3 regions of the Variovorax sp. J31P179 genome follow, and region 1 is predicted to be linked to each of the others. Evidence: predicted binding sites of a transcription regulator. Region 1 holds the regulator's gene; each other region holds the start of a gene.

Region 1 (6,100 bases):
TGGCGGCCCGGTGCTGCCGCCCTCTATTTATGGCTCGATCGACCAGGGCATGCAGCACGAGACGGTGATCGACCCGGATGCGCAGCTGTCGCCGGCCGCCCCGGCCCCGACCGTCCGTCCGGCCGTGCTGCCCGACCTGGAGATGGACCTCGGCGCCTTCGACAAGACGGCCTACGAGACGATGCCGACACCGCTCGAGCCGGCCAAGGCGCCGACGCCCTCGAACGATCCGCATGTGATCGACTTCGAGCTGTTCGATCCGAGCACCGAAGCGGAAATCGCCCCGCGGCCGATCAAGCGCTGAATGCGGGCGCGCGGCGCTGCGCGCGGTCGACCGCCATGCTCAGTGCCAGCGCCAGCAGCATGGTGACCAGCCCGGCCCAGTTCATCCACGGGGCGGCGTCGTGGGCCAGCAGCCAGCCCCCGGCCGCCGCGCCCACTGCCTGGCCGACATAGATGCCGGAACTGTTCAGCGCCACCGAGCCCGGCGCCAGTGCCGGCGAGAGCGAGACCAGTCGCGCCTGCTGGGCCGAGTTGGTGGCGAAGCAACCCAGGCCCCAAGGCACCAGGATCAGCGCCAGCGTCGCGAAGCTGACCGCCAGCGGCCACAGCAGCAGGCTCGTTGCGATCAGCACCGTGGTGACCAGCACCATGCGCGCTGCCCCGATGCGGTCGATGTAGCGGCTCACGGCCATGTTGCCCAGCAGGCCGCAGAGGCCGAACCAGCCCCACAGCAGGCCCATCTGCGTCGCGTCGGCGCCCAGGCTCTCTCGCACGATCGGTGCGAAGTAGCTGAACAGCACGAACTGGCCGGCGCCCTGCAGGGCCGTGACGCAGACCACGCCCATCAGCAGCGGGCTCCTGAAGACGCGGCCCCAGGCCTCGCGGGACAGCGCCGCGGGGCGGATGCCGGTGGGCAACTGGCGCCAGATCCAGGCCGCGCTCACCACCGACAGTCCGGCGATCACGCCGAAGGCCGCCCGCCAGCCGAAGTGCCCGCCGACCAGCGCACCGATCGGCAGGCCCAGCACCGAGGCCATCGACCAGCCGAGGAAGACGAAGGTGACGGCGCGGCCGCGCTGCTCGGCCGGCACCAGCAGCCCGGCGCAGGCCGCGGCCTGCGCGGTGAAAACCGCCGGCGCGACGACGGTCAGCATGCGCACCAGCAGCAGGCTGCCGAAATTCGGCATCTGCGTCGCCAGCAGGTGGCCGGCGGCATACCAGAGCATGGTGAAGGCCAGCAGCCGGCGGCGATCCCAGCCGGCGACCAGCGCGGCCAGCAGCGGCGCACCGAGGCACATGACGATCGCGCCGGCGGTGATCAGCTGGCCGGCGGTGGCCGCGCCGACCTGGAGCGACTGGCTCAGCTCGTTGAGCGTGCCCGGCACCACCATCACCCCGGTGCCGATCACGAAATTGCCTGCCAGCAAGGCCCACAAGGTGGCCGGCAGAGCAGGCCGGCTCAACGACGGACCTGCAGCGCGCCGGGATTGACGATGTTGGTCGGGTTGCCCTTGATGAAGCTCACGACGTTGTCGAAGGCCTGGCCGAAGTACATCTCGTAGCTGTCTTGCTCGACGTAGCCGATGTGCGGCGTGCAGATGCAGTTCTCGAGCCGCAGCAGCGCGTGGCCCTGCAGCGGCGGCTCGCTCTCGAAGACGTCGATGGCCGCCAGCCCGGGGCGCCCGCGGTTGAGGGCGGCCAGCAAGGCATCCTGCTCGACCAGCTCGGCACGCGAGGTATTGACGAACAGCGCGGTCGGCTTCATGCGCGACAGGTCTTCGAGCGTCACCAGGCCGCGGGTCTCGTCGCTGAGCCGCAGGTGCACCGACAGAACGTCGGCCGCGGCAAAGAAGGCTTCGCGGTTGGGTGCCACCTGGAAGCCGTCGGAGCGCGCCTTGGTGCAACTCTGCTCACGCCCCCAGATCACGACCTGCATGCCGAAGGCCTGGCCGTAGCGCGCCACCAGCTGGCCAATGCGCCCGTAGCCCCAGATGCACAGGGTCTTGCCCTTCAACACCGAGCCGAGGCCGAAGTTCGGCGGCATCGATGCCGACTTGAGGCCGGCCTGCTGCCAGGCGCCGTGCTTCAGGTTGCTGATGTACTGCGGCAGGCGCCGCATCGCGGCCATGATCAGCGCCCAGGTGAGTTCGGCGGGCGCCAGCGGGGAGCCCGACCCCTCGGCGACGGCGACGCCCTGCTCGGTGCAGGCGTTGATGTCGATGTGCCCGCCGGCCCGGCCGGTCTGCGAGATCAGCTTGAGCTTGGGCAGCTTCTCGATCAGTTGCCGGGTGATCTGGGTGCGCTCGCGGATCAGCACGATCACGTCGGCGTCCTTGAGCCGGACCGACAGCTGGCCGATGCCCTTGACCGTGTTCGTGTACACCTTGGCTGCATAGGCGTCGAGCTTGGCAGCGCAATTCAGCTTGCGCACGGCGTCCTGATAGTCGTCGAGGATCACAATGTTCATGGCATGCCATTGTGCCTTGCACGAACGGCATGCTGTGCCAGCGCGGCGACTTTGTGTCGCGCTTCGGTGCTTCAGTGCAGCTATCAGTGCAGGTGGGCGGCCTGCGGCAGCGCCTGGGCGGCCTCCAGCGCGACCAGGCGGTCGAGCTCGGCGCAGACATCGGCCATGCGTCCGGAGATCACCATGCGGCCGGCCGCGCGGCCCGGCTGCTGTGCGTCGACCATGCGGACCACGCGCAGCGGGCGTGCCGTGGCCCCAGCGGCGGCCGCCGGACCGGCCGTGCCCTGGCGCAGCGGGCAGCTCGGGCGAATCCCGACGTAGCGCAGGCCCGAGGACATCGCCCGGGTCGAGCGGCGCCGGGGCATCCAGCGGTCGGCCAGCGATTGCAACGGCGTCAGAAAGTCAGCGATGCTGAGTAGAGCGATTCCCATGTGAACTCCAGAAAAGTCAGAGGTTGAACACAGGCAGGATTGCTTTCATCGGCCAGGACAGGGTGATGGCTCTTGGCCATACGCCCGCCACCTGTCGCGGCCGGACCGGGTGCGCACGCAGGACCGCGTGCGTGAACGAAAAGGCGGGCTTACATCAGCATCGTGTTGCGGATCAGGCCGACCGCCAGGCCCTCGATCTCGAAGGGCTCGCCGGGCTGGACCACGATGGTGGGGTAGTCGGGGTTCTCGGCGTGCAGCTCGATGACCTGCTTGTTGCGCTTGAGGCGCTTGACCGTGACCTCGTCGCCGAGGCGGGCCACCACGATCTGCCCGTTGCGGGCTTCCTTGGTGGACTGGACCGCCAGCAGGTCGCCGTCCATGATGCCGGCATCGCGCATGGACATGCCGCGCACCTTGAGCAGGTAGTCGGGCTGGCGCTGGAAGAGGGTGTTCTCGACGTAGTAGGTCTGGTCGACGTGCTCCTGGGCCAGGATCGGCGAACCGGCCGCCACGCGGCCGATCAGCGGCAGCGCCAGCTGCGCCATGCCGGGCAGCGACAGCGAGAACTGGTTGTTGCGGGATTCGTTGAGCGAGCGCAGGGCGTCGCCCTTGAGGCGGATGCCGCGGGAAGTGCCGCTGACCAGCTCGATGACGCCCTTGCGGGCCAGCGCCTGCAGGTGTTCTTCGGCCGCGTTGGCCGACTTGAAGCCGAGCTCGGCGGCGATCTCGGCCCGCGTGGGAGGCGCGCCGGTGCGCGCGATGGCACTCTGGATCAAGTCGAGGATCTGCTGCTGGCGGGCTGTAAGCTTGACGGCGAACTGCATGTAGGCTCCTGTGGGGGCACTGGCTAAACGTCCAGTACCTGTATTTTTAACCAGTTTCGAGAAGTTGGCAAGCCATGGATCACATCTCCGAGAAATCCGCTCGTCGCGTCGTGGTGCTGGGCACCGGCGGCACCATCTCGGGCCGCGCCGGTGCGGCGAACGACAACATCGGCTACACGGCCGGGGAAGTCGGCGTCGCCGATCTGCTGCACGGCATCGACGCGCCGGCGGGCATCGCGCTCGCGGCCGAGCAGGTGGCGCAGGTGGACAGCAAGGACATGAGTTTCGCGATCTGGCGCACCCTGGCACAGCGCTGTGCCCACTGGCTCGCCGAGCCGGACGTCGCCGGCCTGGTCATCACCCACGGCACCGATACGCTGGAAGAGACCGCGTTCTTCCTGCAGGCCGTCCTCGCGCCTTCGAAGCCGGTGGTCCTGACCTGTGCGATGCGGCCGGCGAGCGCACTGGCGCCCGACGGGCCGCAGAACCTGCGCGATGCGATCGCGGTCGCCGCAGCACCGGACGCCCGGGGCGTGGTCGTGGTGTGCGCCGGTACGGTTCACAGCGCCGTCGAGGTGCAGAAGGTCCACACCTACCGTCTCGACGCCTTCGATTCCGGCGATGCCGGGCCGCTGGCCTATGTCGAGGAAGGGGCCGTCAGGCAACTCAGGGACTGGCCGCAGGCGGACCCGGCCGCGCGTTCGTCGTTCGATCGGATCGCCGCGGCCACCGCCTGGCCGCGGGTCGAGATCCTGCTGAGCCACGCCGAGGCACGCGGCTCCCTGGTCGAGATGCTGCTCGAGGAGCGCCGCCGTGGCGGTGCCGAGCCGGTGCAGGGGATCGTGCTCGCGGCAACCGGCAACGGCACCGTGCACCAGGCGCTGGAGGCGGCGGCGCTGCGGGCCCAGGCCGAGGGCGTCTCGGTGCTGCGTGCGACGCGCTGCGCCGAGGGGCGGATCCTCCCGAAGCCCGGCCAGCGCCTGCGCGACGCCGGCGCGCTGACGCCGGTCAAGGCGCGCATCTCACTCATGCTGGAACTGCTGGCGGACGCCTCCGCCGGCTGATCCCGTGCTCGAGGCGTTGCGCTCGACCCCCTGGGCCTACCCGGCCCTGGAGGTCGTGCACATCGTCGGCATCGCCTTGCTGCTGGGCAACCTGGTGGCCCTCGAGGCCCGCGTCCTCGGCCGCGCTGCCGTGCTGCCGGTGCAGGGGTTGGCCAGGCTGTCGCTGACCCTCGCGCTGTCCGGCTTCGCGCTGGCGGCCGCCAGCGGATCGTTGATGTTCGCCACCCAGCCGGCCGAGTTGCTCGCGAACCCGGTGTTTCTGGTCAAGATGGGCCTGCTAGGGGTGGCCGGCGCCAACGCGCTGTGGTTCCATGCCCGCCGCTCACTGGCCAAACTCGACCTGCTGGCGCGGGTACAGATGTTGTCGTCCACTGCGATCTGGCTGGCGGTCGTGTTTTGCGGCCGCTGGATCGCCTATTGATGACCTCGCGCAGCCCGAAAGGAGTTCCCGCATGAAACGTCGCAGCCTCATGTTCGCCGCCGTCACCTTGCCGGGCGCCATGCCCTTCGCCTGGGCCCACCACGGGTGGAGCGGTTTCGACCAGGACCGCCCGCTCTACCTGGAAGGGAAGGTGGTGAGTTCGCGCTGGCAGAACCCGCATGCCGAACTGATGATCGAGGTGCCCGCCGATCTGCGCTTGCCTGCCGACCTGCCGAAGCGTGCGCTGCCGGCGCAGAGCGCGCCGGTCGATGGACCCGGCCTGCTTGCCAAGGCGGCGCTGCCGCGGCGCAAGGACCGCCAATGGGAGCTCGAACTGGCGCCGCTCACGCGCATGGAGGCCTGGCAGGTGCGCGAAATCAAGCCCGGGACCCTGGTCTCGGCCATCGGCTTCGGCACCAAGGAAGAGAAAGGCGATGCCGTGATGCGGGTCGAGTACCTGTTCGTCGACGGCAAGGCCTACGGGCTGCGTTCCAGCCCGGCCTGATCAGCTGGACAGGGCGGCCAGGGCGCGCTGCGTGATGTCGTCGACGCTGCCGACGCCGCTGATCGCGCGGTACTTCGGCGCTGCGGCCGGCTCGGCCTTGGCCCAGTTCGAGTAGTAGTCGACCAGCGGACGCGTCTGCTGGCTGTAGACCTCGAGCCGCTTGCGCACGGTTTCTTCCTTGTCGTCCTCGCGCTGGATCAGGTCTTCGCCGGTGAGGTCGTCCTTGCCTTCGGTCTTCGGCGGATTGAACTTCAGGTGGTAGATGCGTCCCGAGGCAGGGTGCGAACGTCGTCCGCTCATGCGTTCGATGATGTCGCTGAAGGGCACGTCGATTTCGAGCACGTAGTCGAGCCGGACGCCGGCCGCGCGCATCGCTTCGGCCTGC
Region 2 (6,100 bases), on a different contig from region 1:
CTGTGCGGCGAGCTGCGCCTCGGGCCGATCGCCATCGGCGCGCAGGCCCACGTCGGCTCCTACGCGGTGCTGGAAGGCCATACCCGGATCGGGGACTGGGGCCATCTCGACGCCCAGTCCGCGCTGGCCGAGGGCCAGGCGTTGCCGGCCGGGCGCATCTGGAGCGGTTCGCCGGCGCGCGATGCGGGTGCCTTCGACCCGGCTTCGCTGCGCCCGCGCCCCGCCGTCAGCCGGCGCCGGCGCATCGGCGAAGGGCTGTTCTTCTTCACCGGCGCCCTGCTGGTGGCGGCGCTGTTCTTCCTGCCCCTGTTCCCGACCTTCATGCTGATCGACGTGCTGGACGACTTCGACCGCTTCCCCTGGCTGGAGACCAACGGGGTCGTGATGCAGCTGCTGAAGTACTTCGTGCTGGCGCTGCCGGCGGCGGCGGTGATGATCGTGCTCACCGCGCTGGTCTCGGCCGGCATCCGCTGGAGCGTGCTGCCGCGCCTGAAGAGCGGCAGCTGGCCGGTGCACAGCAACGTCTACTGCGGCAAATGGCTGGTCAACCAGATCCAGGAGTCGAGCCTGGCGGTGCTGCACGGCGTCTACGCGACGATGTTCGCGCCCGCCTGGTACCGGCTGCTCGGCGCCAAGGTCGGACGCAATGCCGAGATCTCGACCGCGCTGGGCGTCGTGCCCGACATGCTCACCCTCGGCGAGGGCAGCTTCATCGCCGATGCGGTGCTGCTGGGCGACGAGGAGATCGACGGCGGCTGGATGTCGATGCGCCCGACGGTCATTTCGCGCCGCAGCTTCGTCGGCAACGGGGCCTACATCCCGGATGGCACCACCCTGCCCGAGAACGTGCTGATCGGCGTGCTCGGCCGCGCCCCCGATCCGGCCGCGGTCCAGAGCGGCGACACCTGGGTCGGCTCGCCGGCGCTGCGCCTGCCGGCGCGCGAGGTCGTCACCGGCCATCCGGAAGAACTGACCTTCAACCCCTCGCCCATCCGCAGGCTCGGACGCGGCCTGGTCGAGGCCTTCCGCATCGTTGCGCCGCACGCCATCGTGATCGCCGCGGGCTACACCATCGTGCTGGCCGTGATGCCCTCGGCGGCCGCGGGCCATTGGGGCGCCGTCGTCGCCTACCTGACCGTCGATGGCCTGGTCTTCGGCCTCGCGACCTTCGTCTTCGTGGTCCTGTTCAAGTGGCTCTTCCTGCGCCGCTACCGCCCGCTCGCGGTGCCGATGTGGACGCCCTTCGTCTGGCTCTCCGAGGCCGCGACCAACCTCTACGAGGGCATCGCCGTGCCCAACTTCATGCACTACCTGCGCGGCACGCCCTGGCTGCCGCTGGCGTTCAACCTGCTGGGCGCGAAGATCGGCCGCGGGGTCTACCTGGACACCACCGACCTCACCGAGTTCGACTGCGTGCGCATCGGCGACCACAGCGAACTCAATGCCCAGTGCTGCCCGCAGACCCACCTGTTCGAGGACCGCGTGATGAAGATTCATCACGTGGACATCGGCGCCCGGGTCAACATCGGCCCGCGCAGCATCGTGCTCTACGGTGCGACGGTGCACGACGGCGCCCAGCTCGGTCCGCTCACGCTGGTGATGAAGGGCGAGAGCATCCCGCCGTTTTCGCGCTGGAGCGGAAACCCCGCCGCGCCGGTCGCCGCCTGACCGAGACCCAGGCCGCGTTCGTCAGGCGTGCGGGTCCGGCCCGTGCGGGCGCCGGCCGCCGTCGCGGGTGTCGATGCGCAGGCTGACCAGCGTGCCGGGCGGCCGCTGGCCCGGATGGGCATCCTCGAGCCGGACGGTGGCGCTGTGCTGGCGGGCGATCTCCAGCACGATCGGCAGGCCCAGGCCCGAGCCGTCGGCCTCGTTGCCGAGCACCCGGTAGAAGGGCTGGAACACCAGCTCGCGCTCGTGCGCCGCGATGCCGGGCCCGTTGTCTTCCACCTGCAGCACCAGGACCTGGCCGAAGGGGTCGGCCAGCACCCGCGCCGTCACGACGCCGGGCCGATCGGGCGTCGACGGCGTGTAGTTGAGCGCGTTGTCGACCAGGTTGCGCACCAGTTCCTTCAGCAGCGTCGGGTTGCCCTCGAACACCACGCCCGGCGAACCCGTCTCGGCGCCCTCGTAGCCGAGGTCGATGCGCTTGTCGATCGCCCGCGGCACGGCCTCGCGCACCACCTCGATCGTGAGCCGGGCCAAGTCGCAGGGCTGGCGCCCGATGTTGGCGCCGCTGCCCTCCGCCCGGGCCAGCGACAGCAGCTGGTTGACGGTGTGCGTGGCGCGCACGCTGGCGCGCCCGATCTGCTTGAGCGACTGCTTGAGTTCGTCGGCGTTGGCGCCCTCGCGCTGGGCCAGGTCGGCCTGCATCCGGAGGCCGGCCAGCGGCGTCTTCAGCTGGTGCGCGGCATCGGCGAGAAAGCGCTTCTGCGTCCCGATCGAGTCGTTGAGCTTGTTCAGCAGCTCGTTGACCGACAGCACCAGCGGCACGACTTCCAGCGGCACCGAGGATTCGTCCAGCGGGCTGAGGTCGCCGGGCTTGCGCTCGCGGATCCGCGCCTCGACCACCGACAGCGGCTTGATGCCGCGCACCAGCGCCAGCCAGATCAAGAGCACGGCCAGCGGCAGGATCGCGAACTGCGGCAACAGCACGCCCTTGATGATCTCGGTCGCCAGCACCGACTGCTTCTCGCGCGTCTCGGCCACCTGGAGCAGCGCCAGCGGCACATCCGGCGGCTGGCCCGCCACCCAGAGCGAGGCGATCCGCACCTTCTGCCCGTGCATCTGGCCGTCGCGCAGGTAGACCACGCCGGGCACCGGCGGATCGTCGGTGCCGGGGAACGGCACTTCGCGCTCGCCGCTCAGCAGCGTGCCGTGGACGTCGAGCAGCTGGTAGTAGACCCGGTCGATCTCGTCGCTGCCGAGGATCTCGCGCGCCGGCTGCGGCAACACGAACTTGATCTGCCCGTTGTCGGTGTCGACCAGCCGGGCCAGGGTCTGGATGTTGGACTCCAGCGCCCGGTCGAAGGGCGCATTGGCGATGCCCTGCGCCACCAGCCAGGTCACGCCGATGCTGACCGGCACCAGCAGCAGCAGCGGCGTGAGCATCCAGTCGAGGATCTCGCCGAACAGGGAGCGCTGGGCGCGCTGGAAGAGTTTGACCAAGCGGGTGCGGCGCGCCGGGGATCAGGAGGGGATCTTCTCGAGGCAGTAGCCGAGCCCGCGCACGGTGGCGATGCGCACCGGCCCCTTCTCGATCTTCTTGCGCAGGCGGTGGATGTAGACCTCGATGGCGTTGAGGCTGACCTCCTCGCCCCATTCGCACAGGCGCTCGACCAATTGGTCCTTGCTGACCAGCCTGCCGGCGCGCTGCAGCAGCACCTCGAGCAGGCCGAGTTCGCGCGCCGACAGCTCGATCATCTTGCCGTCGATGGTCGCCACCCGGCCCGCCTGGTCGTAGACCAGCGGGCCATGCTTGATCGCGTTGCTGGTGCCGCCCATGCCGCGCCGGGTGAGGGCGCGCACGCGGGCTTCGAGTTCCTGCAGCGAGAAGGGCTTGGCCATGTAGTCGTCGGCGCCGTAGTCCAGGCCCTTGACGCGTTCCTCGACGCTGTCGGCCGCGGTCAGCACCAGCACCGGCAATTGCGAGCCGCGCGCACGCAGCCGCTTGAGAATCTCGAGGCCGTGCAGGTTGGGCAGGCCGAGGTCGAGGATCAGCAGGTCGAATTCGCTGTTGGTCATCAGCGCGGCATCGGCCTGCGTGCCGGTCGCCACGTGGTCGACTGCCGAGCCCGAGGTGCGCAGGCTGCGCAGCAGGGCATCGGCCAGCACCTGGTCATCTTCTGCAATGAGTATCCGCATGGTGCCGTGCCTCCAGACAACTTGGAATTCTAGGCCGCCGCATAGGCTTCGAGACCGATGGTTACCACGGTGGCGATCTCGCTGCCGACGCTGGCGCGGAATTCGTCCTCGGCCTGTGCGACGGCACGGCGGAAGGCCTCGAGCCAGGCCAGCCCGTCGGTCGTGAACAGCACCCGCCGCGCCCGCGCGTCGAGCGGATCGGGCCCGCGCTGGACCAGGCCCCAGGCCTCGCACTGGTCGACCAGCGTGGCCATCGCCTGCTTGGTCATGCCGGCTCGCTCGGCCAGATCGGTCAGCCTCGAGCCCTCGCGCGCCAGGTGGCGCGTGATGTGGATGTGGGCGGCGCTCACCTGGGCCCGGGCCGCCAGGTTCGACAGCGCCAGCGGCACCTCGGCGTCGTGCGCCATCAGGCTCAGCACCCGCTCGTCGAAGCGCCGCATCGCGTGGCCCAGCAGGCGGCCCAGGTGAGTCTGGCGCCAGGCGTCGTCGGAGGGTTTGTCCATGGCTTCAAATGGTAAGGCAAACTGACCAAAAAATGGATCGCCGGAACCATATCCCTCGCTACACTACTGTTCAAGCATCCAGCCTGTGATTAAAAGCAGATCGATGCGGCCTCTACAACCCATTGATATTCAAGGAGTTTTCCACATGGACGCACTCGTCAAAGGCACCAGCATCTCGGTCCCCAACAGCGAAAAGGCCAAGGCCCTGCAGGCCGCCCTGGCCCAGATCGAAAAGCAGTTCGGCAAGGGCACGATCATGCGGCTGGGCGAGGGCGAGGCCCTGGAAGACATCCAGGTGGTTTCCACCGGCTCGCTGGGCCTGGACATCGCACTCGGCGTCGGCGGCCTTCCGCGCGGCCGTGTCATCGAGATCTACGGCCCTGAATCCTCCGGCAAGACCACGCTCACCCTGCAGGTCATCGCCGAGATGCAGCGCCAGGCCGGCACCTGCGCCTTCGTCGATGCCGAGCATGCGCTCGACGTGCAATACGCCCAGAAGCTCGGCGTCAACCTGTCCGACCTGCTGATCAGCCAGCCCGACACCGGCGAGCAGGCGCTCGAGATCGTCGACTCGCTGGTGCGTTCCGGCGCGGTCGACCTGATCGTGGTCGACTCGGTCGCCGCGCTCACGCCCAAGGCCGAAATCGAAGGCGAGATGGGCGACTCGCTGCCCGGCCTGCAGGCCCGCCTCATGAGCCAGGCGCTGCGCAAGCTCACCGCCACCATCAAGAAGACCAACTGCATGGTCATCTTCATCAACCAGATCCGCATGAAGATCGGCGTCATGTTCGGCTCGCCCGAAACCACCACCGGCGGCAACGCGCTGAAGTTCTACGCCTCGGTGCGGCTGGACATCCGCCGCATCGGCACCATCAAGAAGGGCGACGAAGCCATCGGCAACGAGACCAAGGTCAAGGTGGTCAAGAACAAGGTGTCGCCGCCCTTCAAGACGGCCGAGTTCGACATCCTGTTCGGCGAGGGCATCAGCCGCGAGGGCGAGATCATCGACATGGGCGTCAACGCCAAGATCGTCGACAAGTCGGGCGCCTGGTACGCCTACAACGGCGAGAAGATCGGCCAGGGCCGCGACAACGCGCGCGAGTTCCTGCGCGAGAACCCCGAGCTGTCGCGCGAGATCGAGAACAAGGTGCGCGAGTCGCTGGGCATTCCGCTGCTGGCCGCGGCGGTCGAGAGCGCCGGTGCCGACGCCGACAAGCCCGAAAAGGCGGAGAAGGCCGACAAGGCCGACAAGGCCGACAAGAAGTAATCACCCGCATGGCCTTCAGTGCGCCATCGCTCAAGGGGCGCGCCCTGCGCCTCTTGAGCCAGCGCGAGCATTCGCGCGCCGAGCTCGAGCGCAAGCTCAAGAAATACGAGGAAGAGCCCGGCACCCTGGCCCAGGCCCTCGACGAGCTGGCGGCCAAGGATTTCATCAGCGAGGCGAGGGTGGTGCAGTCGGTGCTGCACCAGCGGGCGGCCCGGCTGGGCGCTGCCCGCGTCCGCCAAGAGCTGCTGCACAAGGGCATCGCGCCCGAGGCGGTGGCCGAAGCGGTGGCGGGGCTGCAGGGCAGTGAGTTCGACCGTGCGCTCGAGGTCTGGAAGCGCCGCTTCGGCGTCCCGCCCCAGGATGCGACCGAGCGCGCCCGCCAAGTCCGATTCCTGATGGCGCGCGGATTCGCCGGCGCGGTCGTCGCCAAGGTGCTGCGGCACGACCCGGACGAATAAAATCCAATTTC
Region 3 (6,100 bases), on a different contig from region 1:
GTCGGCCGGGATGCAGCCGTCGACCACGTTGAGCACGTGGACCGACTTCCACTCCTGGCCCTTGGCGGAGTGGATGGTCGACAGGATCAGGTAGTCCTCGTCGAGCAGCGGCGGGCCGGGGCGGTCGCTGGTGGCCTCGGGCGGGTCGAGCGTGAGCTCGGTCAGGAAGCGCTCGCGCGAGCCGTAGCCGGCGGCCAGCCGGGCCAGCTGCTCGACGTCGCCGCGCCGCACGGCGGCATCGTCGTGAAGCCGCTCCAGGTGCGGGAGGTACCAGTCGAGCGCCAGTTCCATGTCGGCCGGCCAGGACAGCCCCGGGGCGCGCAGCGCGGCGTAGGTGACCGCGAAACGGGTCCATTCGACCTGCGCCGCGGCCGGCGGCACGAAGTCCTGCACTGCGGCGCCCGGATCGCCCGCCCGGTCCATGGCATCGAGCAGCCGCGCCGAGCTGACCGGGCCGATCCCCGGGATCATCTGGGTGACCCGGAAGCCGGCCATCCGGCCGCGCGGATTCTGGGCGAAACGCAGCACCGCGAGCAGGTCCTTGACGTGGGCCGCCTCCAGGAACTTGAGCCCCCCGTATTTCACGTAGGGGATGTTGCGCCGCGCCAGTTCCAGCTCGAGCGCGGCGCTGTGGCTGGAGGTGCGGAACAGCACCGCCTGCGACTTCAGCGCCAGGCCGCCCTCGCGGTGGGCCAGCACCCGGTCGGCGACCCAGCAGGCCTGCTGCGCTTCGTCGGGCACCAGCACCAGCTGCGGCCTGCCGGCCGAGGGCTTGTCGGTCCACAGGGTCTTGGCGTGCCGTTCGGCGGCGCCGGCGATGAGCGCATTGGAGACGTCGAGGATCGGCTGGGTCGACCGGTAGTTGCGCTCCAGCGTGACGATCCGCGCCGGCTGGCCGAATTGATGCGGGAAGTCGAGGATGTTGCGGACCGTGGCGCCACGGAACGAATAGATCGACTGGGCGTCGTCCCCGACCACGGTCAGGCCGCGGCCATCGGGCTTCATGGCACGCAGGATGGCGGCCTGAAGCAGGTTGGTGTCCTGGTATTCGTCGACCAGCACGTGGTCGAATCGGCCCCCCACCTGCTCGGCCAGCGCGGGCTCGGCGACCATCGCCGACCAGTAGAGGAGCAGGTCGTCGTAGTCGAGCACCTGTTGCTGCTGCTTGGCCTCGACGTAGGCGCCGAACAGCCGCTTGAGCTCGGCCTCCCATTCGGCGCACCAGGGGAAGGCCTCTTTCAGCACCTCGGCCAGTGGCGCGCAGGTGTTGACCGTGCGCGAATAGATCGACAGGCAGGTGCCCTTCTGCGGAAAGCGCCGCGTGCTGGACGACAGGCCGAGGTCGTGGCGCACCAATCCCATGAGGTCCTCGGCGTCGCCGCGGTCATGGATGGTGAAGTTCTCGCTCAGGCCGATCTGCGCCGCGTACGCGCGCAGCAGCCGGGCGCCGATGCCGTGGAAGGTGCCGGCCCAGGGCAGTGCCGGCGGCGTCTGCGAGGCCAGGCCCAGCACGCGCTGCAGCACCTGGCCGGCGCGGCGCTCCATCTCCTGCGCCGCGCGGCGGGAGAAGGTCAGCAGCAGGAGGCGCTGCGGGTCGGCGCCGCCGGCGATCAGGTGCGCCACGCGGTGCGCCAGCGTGCTGGTCTTGCCCGAGCCGGCGCCGGCGATCACCAGCAGCGGGCGCGGGTCCTGCTGCCCCGGGTCCAGGGCGGCGTCGACGCCGTGCAGGACCGCGGCGCGCTGGGCCTCGTTGAGGGTCGCGAGCGCTTCAGCCAGCCGCTCGGCCTGGCTTCCGGCCGCGGTGGGAAGAGGGGTGGCAAGGCGCTGCATCGACGCAACTGTACTGTATGTCCGTCCAGTCGGACAGCGGCGGCGCCGGGGACCGGATGACATAATCGCGCCTCGCTGCAACCGGAGACTCGCGCATGGAAATCGATCCGTCTCGGCAGCTTTCACTTCCCCTCTGACGCGCCGTTGGCGAGGGAGTTGAAAGCGCCCCGCCCCTCGCCCCAACGCCAGACATTTCAAGGGAGTGAGCCATGCTCAACATCTTCACGCTTGCCAACGGCCGCCTCGTCCAGGAAGAGATCGAGGCCCTGGAAGAGCTGTCCAAGTTCCAGCCGATCTGGGTCGACCTCGAATCGCCGACGGTCGAGGAGAAGCGCTGGATCAAGCAGTACTACGGCCTGTCGATCCCCGAAGACGCGATGGACGAGGACATCGAGGAGTCGGCCCGCTTCTACGAGGAAGACAACGGCGAGCTCCACATCCGCAGCGACTTCCTGATCGCCGACGACGAGAACCCGCGCTCGGTGCGCGTCGCCTTCATCCTGAACCAGCACAACACCGAGCTGCGCAGCCGCGGCGTGCTGTTCTCGATCCACGACGAGGACGTGCCGGTGTTCCGGCTGCTGCGCATGCGCGCGCGGCGTGCCCCGGGGCTGATCGAGGATGCCAAGGAAGTGCTGCTGAAGCTGTTCGACGCCGACGCCGAGTACTCGGCCGACACGCTCGAGAACATCTACGACGAGCTCGAGATCGCCGGCCGGAAGGTGCTGTCGGGCAACGTCAGCGACGAGCTGGCCGGCGAGGTGCTGGGCCTGATCGCGCGCCAGGAAGACTTGAACGGGCGCATCCGCCGCAACGTGATGGACACCCGCCGCGCCGTGAGCTTCATGATGCGCAGCCGGATGCTCAACGCCGAGCAGTTCGAGGAGGCGCGGCAGATTCTTCGCGACATCGAATCGCTCGACAACCACACGGCCTTCCTGTTCGACAAGATCAACTTCCTGATGGATGCGACCGTCGGTTTCATCAACATCAACCAGAACAAGACCATCAAGATCTTCTCGGTGGCCAGCGTCGCGCTGCTGCCGCCGACATTGATCGCCAGCGTCTACGGCATGAACTTCAAGTTCATGCCCGAAGTCGACTGGAGCTACGGCTACGCGTATGCGATCGTGCTGATGATCATCAGCGCGCTGGGGCCGATGTGGTACTTCCGCCGGCGGGGGTGGCTCAAGTAGCCTCGCCCTGCTCGGCGGCCGGCGGCAGGGTCGCCAGCCACCCATCGATCAGCGCCAGGCTGTAGCGGCTCGCGACCACCGAGACGAAGCGCGTGAAGTCGCCGTGCGCCTCGTCGTCGGCGCGGTCGGAAATGGTGCGCACCGCGGCGAAGGGCACTCCGAAGTCGTGGCACACCTGGGCCACCGCTGCGCCTTCCATCTCGACCGCCAGCGCGTCCGGCAGGTCGTTGCGCAGCGCGCTGCTTTCGGCGGCGGACGACACGAAGCGGTCGCCGCTCACCAGCAGGCCGCGGTGCACCGCGGGCGCGGCCAGCCCGAAATCCTCGACCACCTGCTGCCCCAGCAGGCCCACCGTGTCGGCCAGCACGCCGGCGGCCACCGCGGCCAGCGCGTCGCTGATCGCGGTGTCGGCCGCGAAGCGCGCATGGCCGGTGAGCGGCACCTCGTACTTCGGGAAGATCGGCGAGGCGTCGAGGTCGTGCTGCAGCAGCCGGGTCGCGACCACCACGTCGCCGACCCGGACACCCGGCGCCAGCCCGCCGGCGACGCCGGTGAAGACGATCGCCTGCGCCTGGAAGCGCTCGAGCAGCACGGTGGCCGTGAGCGCCGCCGCGACCTTGCCGATGCGCGACAGCACCGCCACCACCGGCTGCCCCTGCAGATGGCCGACCCAGAAGTCGCGCCCCGCCACGCGCACGCGCTGCTCGTCCGGCATCTGCGCCAGCAGCGCAGCCAGTTCCTCGTGCATCGCGGCGACGATGGCGATCGTCATTGCTTGATGTCGACCCCGTAGAAGGTGTGGCGCCCGAAGGGGCTCAGCTTGAAGTCCACGACCTCCTTGCGCACCGGCTTCAACTGCACCGCGTGCGCGATCGTGAACCAGGGCGCCTGCTCCTTGAAGACCACCTGCGCCTTCTTGTAGAGCGCGTCGCGCTCGGCCTGCTTGGGCACGTTCTTGGCCTTGACGACCAGTTCCTCGTAGGGCTGGTAGCAGAACTTGGCGACGTTGCTGCCGTTCGACTGCGCCGAAGCGCAGCCCAGGAGCGTATACATGAAGTTGTCCGGATCGCCGTTGTCGCCGGTCCAGCCCAGCATGCCCATCTGGTGCTCGCCGGCCTGCATGCGCTTGCGGTATTCGCCCCATTCGAAGCTCTTGATCTCGGCCTTGACGCCGACCTTGGCCAGGTCGGCCTGCATCAGCTCGGCGATCCGTTTGGCGTTCGGGTTGTAGGGCCGCTGCACCGGCATCGCCCACAGGTCGGTCGTGAAGCCGTCCGGGTAGCCGGCCTGCGCCAGCAGCTTCTTGGCCGCTTCGGGATCGTAGGGGTCGTCCTTGATGGCGTCGTTGTAGGACCACATGGTCGGCGGGATCGGGTTCTTGGCGGCGACGCCGGTGGTCAGGTAGACGCCATCGATGATGGCTTTCTTGTTGATCGCCATGTTGATGGCCTTGCGCACCCGCACGTCGTCGAAGGGCTTCTTCTGCGTGTTGTAGGCCAGGTAGCCGACATTGAGGCCGGCCTGCTCGAGCACCTGCACGTTCGAGTCCTTGCGGATCGCGTCGAGGTCGGCCGGGTTCGGGTAGGGCATGACGTGGCATTCGCCCTTCTGCAGCTTGGCCCAGCGCACCGAGGCATCGGGCGTGATGGCGAAAATCAGGTCATCGATCTTGGCCTTGCCGCCCCAGTACTGCGGGAAGGCCTTGAAGCGCACGATCGCGTCTTTCTGGTACTGGACGAGGTAGAACGGGCCGGTGCCGATCGGGTCCTGGTCGATCTTCTCGGGCGTGCCGGCCTTGAGCATCGCGATCGCGTATTCCTTCGACTGGATGCCCGCGTAGGGCATCGCGAGGTTGGCGAGGAAGGGCGCCTCGGGCTTGTTGAGCACGAACTTGACCGTGTAGTCATCGATGCGGTCGATGGACTTCAAGAGCTTCGGCATGCCCATGTCGTTGAAGTACGAGTGGTTTGTGCTCGTGACCTTGAAGTAGGGATCGTTCTCCTTCCACTGCCGCTCCATCATGAAGATGACGTCGTCGGCGTTGAAGTCGCGCGTCGGCTTGAAGCTCTTGGACGTGTTGTGCCACTTGACGCCCTGGCGCAGCTTGAAGGTGTACTCGGTGCCGTCGGGCGAGATGGTCCAGCTCTCGGCCAGGCCGGGCACGACCTTGGTGCCGCCGCGCTCGAACTCGACCAGGTTGTTGTAGACCTGCGTGGTGACGTCGAACGAGGTACCGGTGGTGTTCACGGCAGCGTAGAAGTTCTCGGGACTGCCTTCGGAGCAAAACACCAGGGTCTTGGCCGACGCGGCGCCGCAGGCCAGCGCGAGCGCGGCCGGTGCCAGCAGCGCGGCCGCGCGGAAGCGGCGCGAGAGAGGGGACGTGGTGGGCATGTCGTTCGACTCCTTCAAGGTTGAGGCCGCGCGGACGCGGATGGGGAAACTTCGGCTGGCAGGAATTTTTCGGCGTGATGGCAGGCCACCATGCGCTCGTCGAGCAGGCGCGGCAGCGGCCGCTCGCTGCGGCAGCGCTCGGTGGCATGCGCGCAGCGGGTGTTGAAGACGCAGCCCGGCGGCGGTGCCAGCGGCGAGGGAAGCTCGCCCTTGAGCACGATGCGTTCGGCGGCAAGACCGGGCGTCGATGCCAGCAGCGCCTGGGTGTAGGGGTGCAGCGGCCGGGCGAAGATGCGCGCCTTGGGGCCCTGCTCGACCGCATGGCCCAGGTACATCACGAGCACCTCGTGCGCGATGTGGCGCACCACGCCGAGGTCGTGCGAAATGAAGAGATAGGACAGGCCGAGCTCGGCCTGCAGGTCGGCCAGCAGGTTCAGCACCTGGGCCTGGATCGAGACGTCGAGCGCCGACACCGGCTCGTCGGCCACCAGCAGGCGCGGGTCGAGCATCAGGGCCCGCGCGATCGCGATGCGCTGGCGCTGGCCGCCCGAGAACATGTGCGGATAGCGGTTGGCGTACTCGGGCCGCAGGCCGACCCGGGCCAGCATGTCGCGCGCCTTGGCGGCCCGCTCGGTCTTGCCGAGGGTGGTGTTGATCGCCAGCGGGTCCTCGAGCACGGAGGA

What was found. Region 1 encodes LexA, which represses DNA repair genes until DNA is damaged. Its sites were predicted from a motif close to ACTGTATNNNNATACAGT; they were not measured.
Region 2: the regulator LexA is predicted to act here: its motif matches at 4,430-4,447, upstream of recA (recombinase RecA).
Region 3: the regulator LexA is predicted to act here: its motif matches at 1,843-1,860, upstream of QTI17_RS12795 (ATP-dependent helicase).

What each region holds. Positions count from the first base shown of each region.
Region 1 is NZ_JASZYL010000002.1:353,645-359,744, forward strand. It holds gene QTI17_RS06020 (hypothetical protein) at 1-304, shown strand, start outside; gene QTI17_RS06025 (MFS transporter) at 294-1,466, opposite strand; gene QTI17_RS06030 (D-2-hydroxyacid dehydrogenase family protein) at 1,463-2,470, opposite strand; gene QTI17_RS06035 (hypothetical protein) at 2,554-2,901, opposite strand; gene lexA (transcriptional repressor LexA) at 3,051-3,725, opposite strand; gene QTI17_RS06045 (asparaginase) at 3,800-4,789, shown strand; gene QTI17_RS06050 (hypothetical protein) at 4,794-5,210, shown strand; gene QTI17_RS06055 (DUF6152 family protein) at 5,242-5,715, shown strand; gene adk (adenylate kinase) at 5,716-6,100, opposite strand, start outside.
Region 2 is NZ_JASZYL010000004.1:184,988-191,087, forward strand. It holds gene QTI17_RS11935 (Pls/PosA family non-ribosomal peptide synthetase) at 1-1,668, shown strand, start outside; gene QTI17_RS11940 (sensor histidine kinase) at 1,690-3,108, opposite strand; gene QTI17_RS11945 (response regulator) at 3,187-3,861, opposite strand; gene QTI17_RS11950 (MarR family winged helix-turn-helix transcriptional regulator) at 3,891-4,364, opposite strand; gene recA (recombinase RecA) at 4,510-5,631, shown strand; gene recX (recombination regulator RecX) at 5,640-6,089, shown strand.
Region 3 is NZ_JASZYL010000004.1:365,203-371,302, reverse strand. It holds gene QTI17_RS12795 (ATP-dependent helicase) at 1-1,830, opposite strand, end outside; gene corA (magnesium/cobalt transporter CorA) at 2,040-3,026, shown strand; gene QTI17_RS12785 (5'-methylthioadenosine/adenosylhomocysteine nucleosidase) at 3,019-3,798, opposite strand; gene QTI17_RS12780 (ABC transporter substrate-binding protein) at 3,795-5,417, opposite strand; gene QTI17_RS12775 (dipeptide ABC transporter ATP-binding protein) at 5,432-6,100, opposite strand, start outside.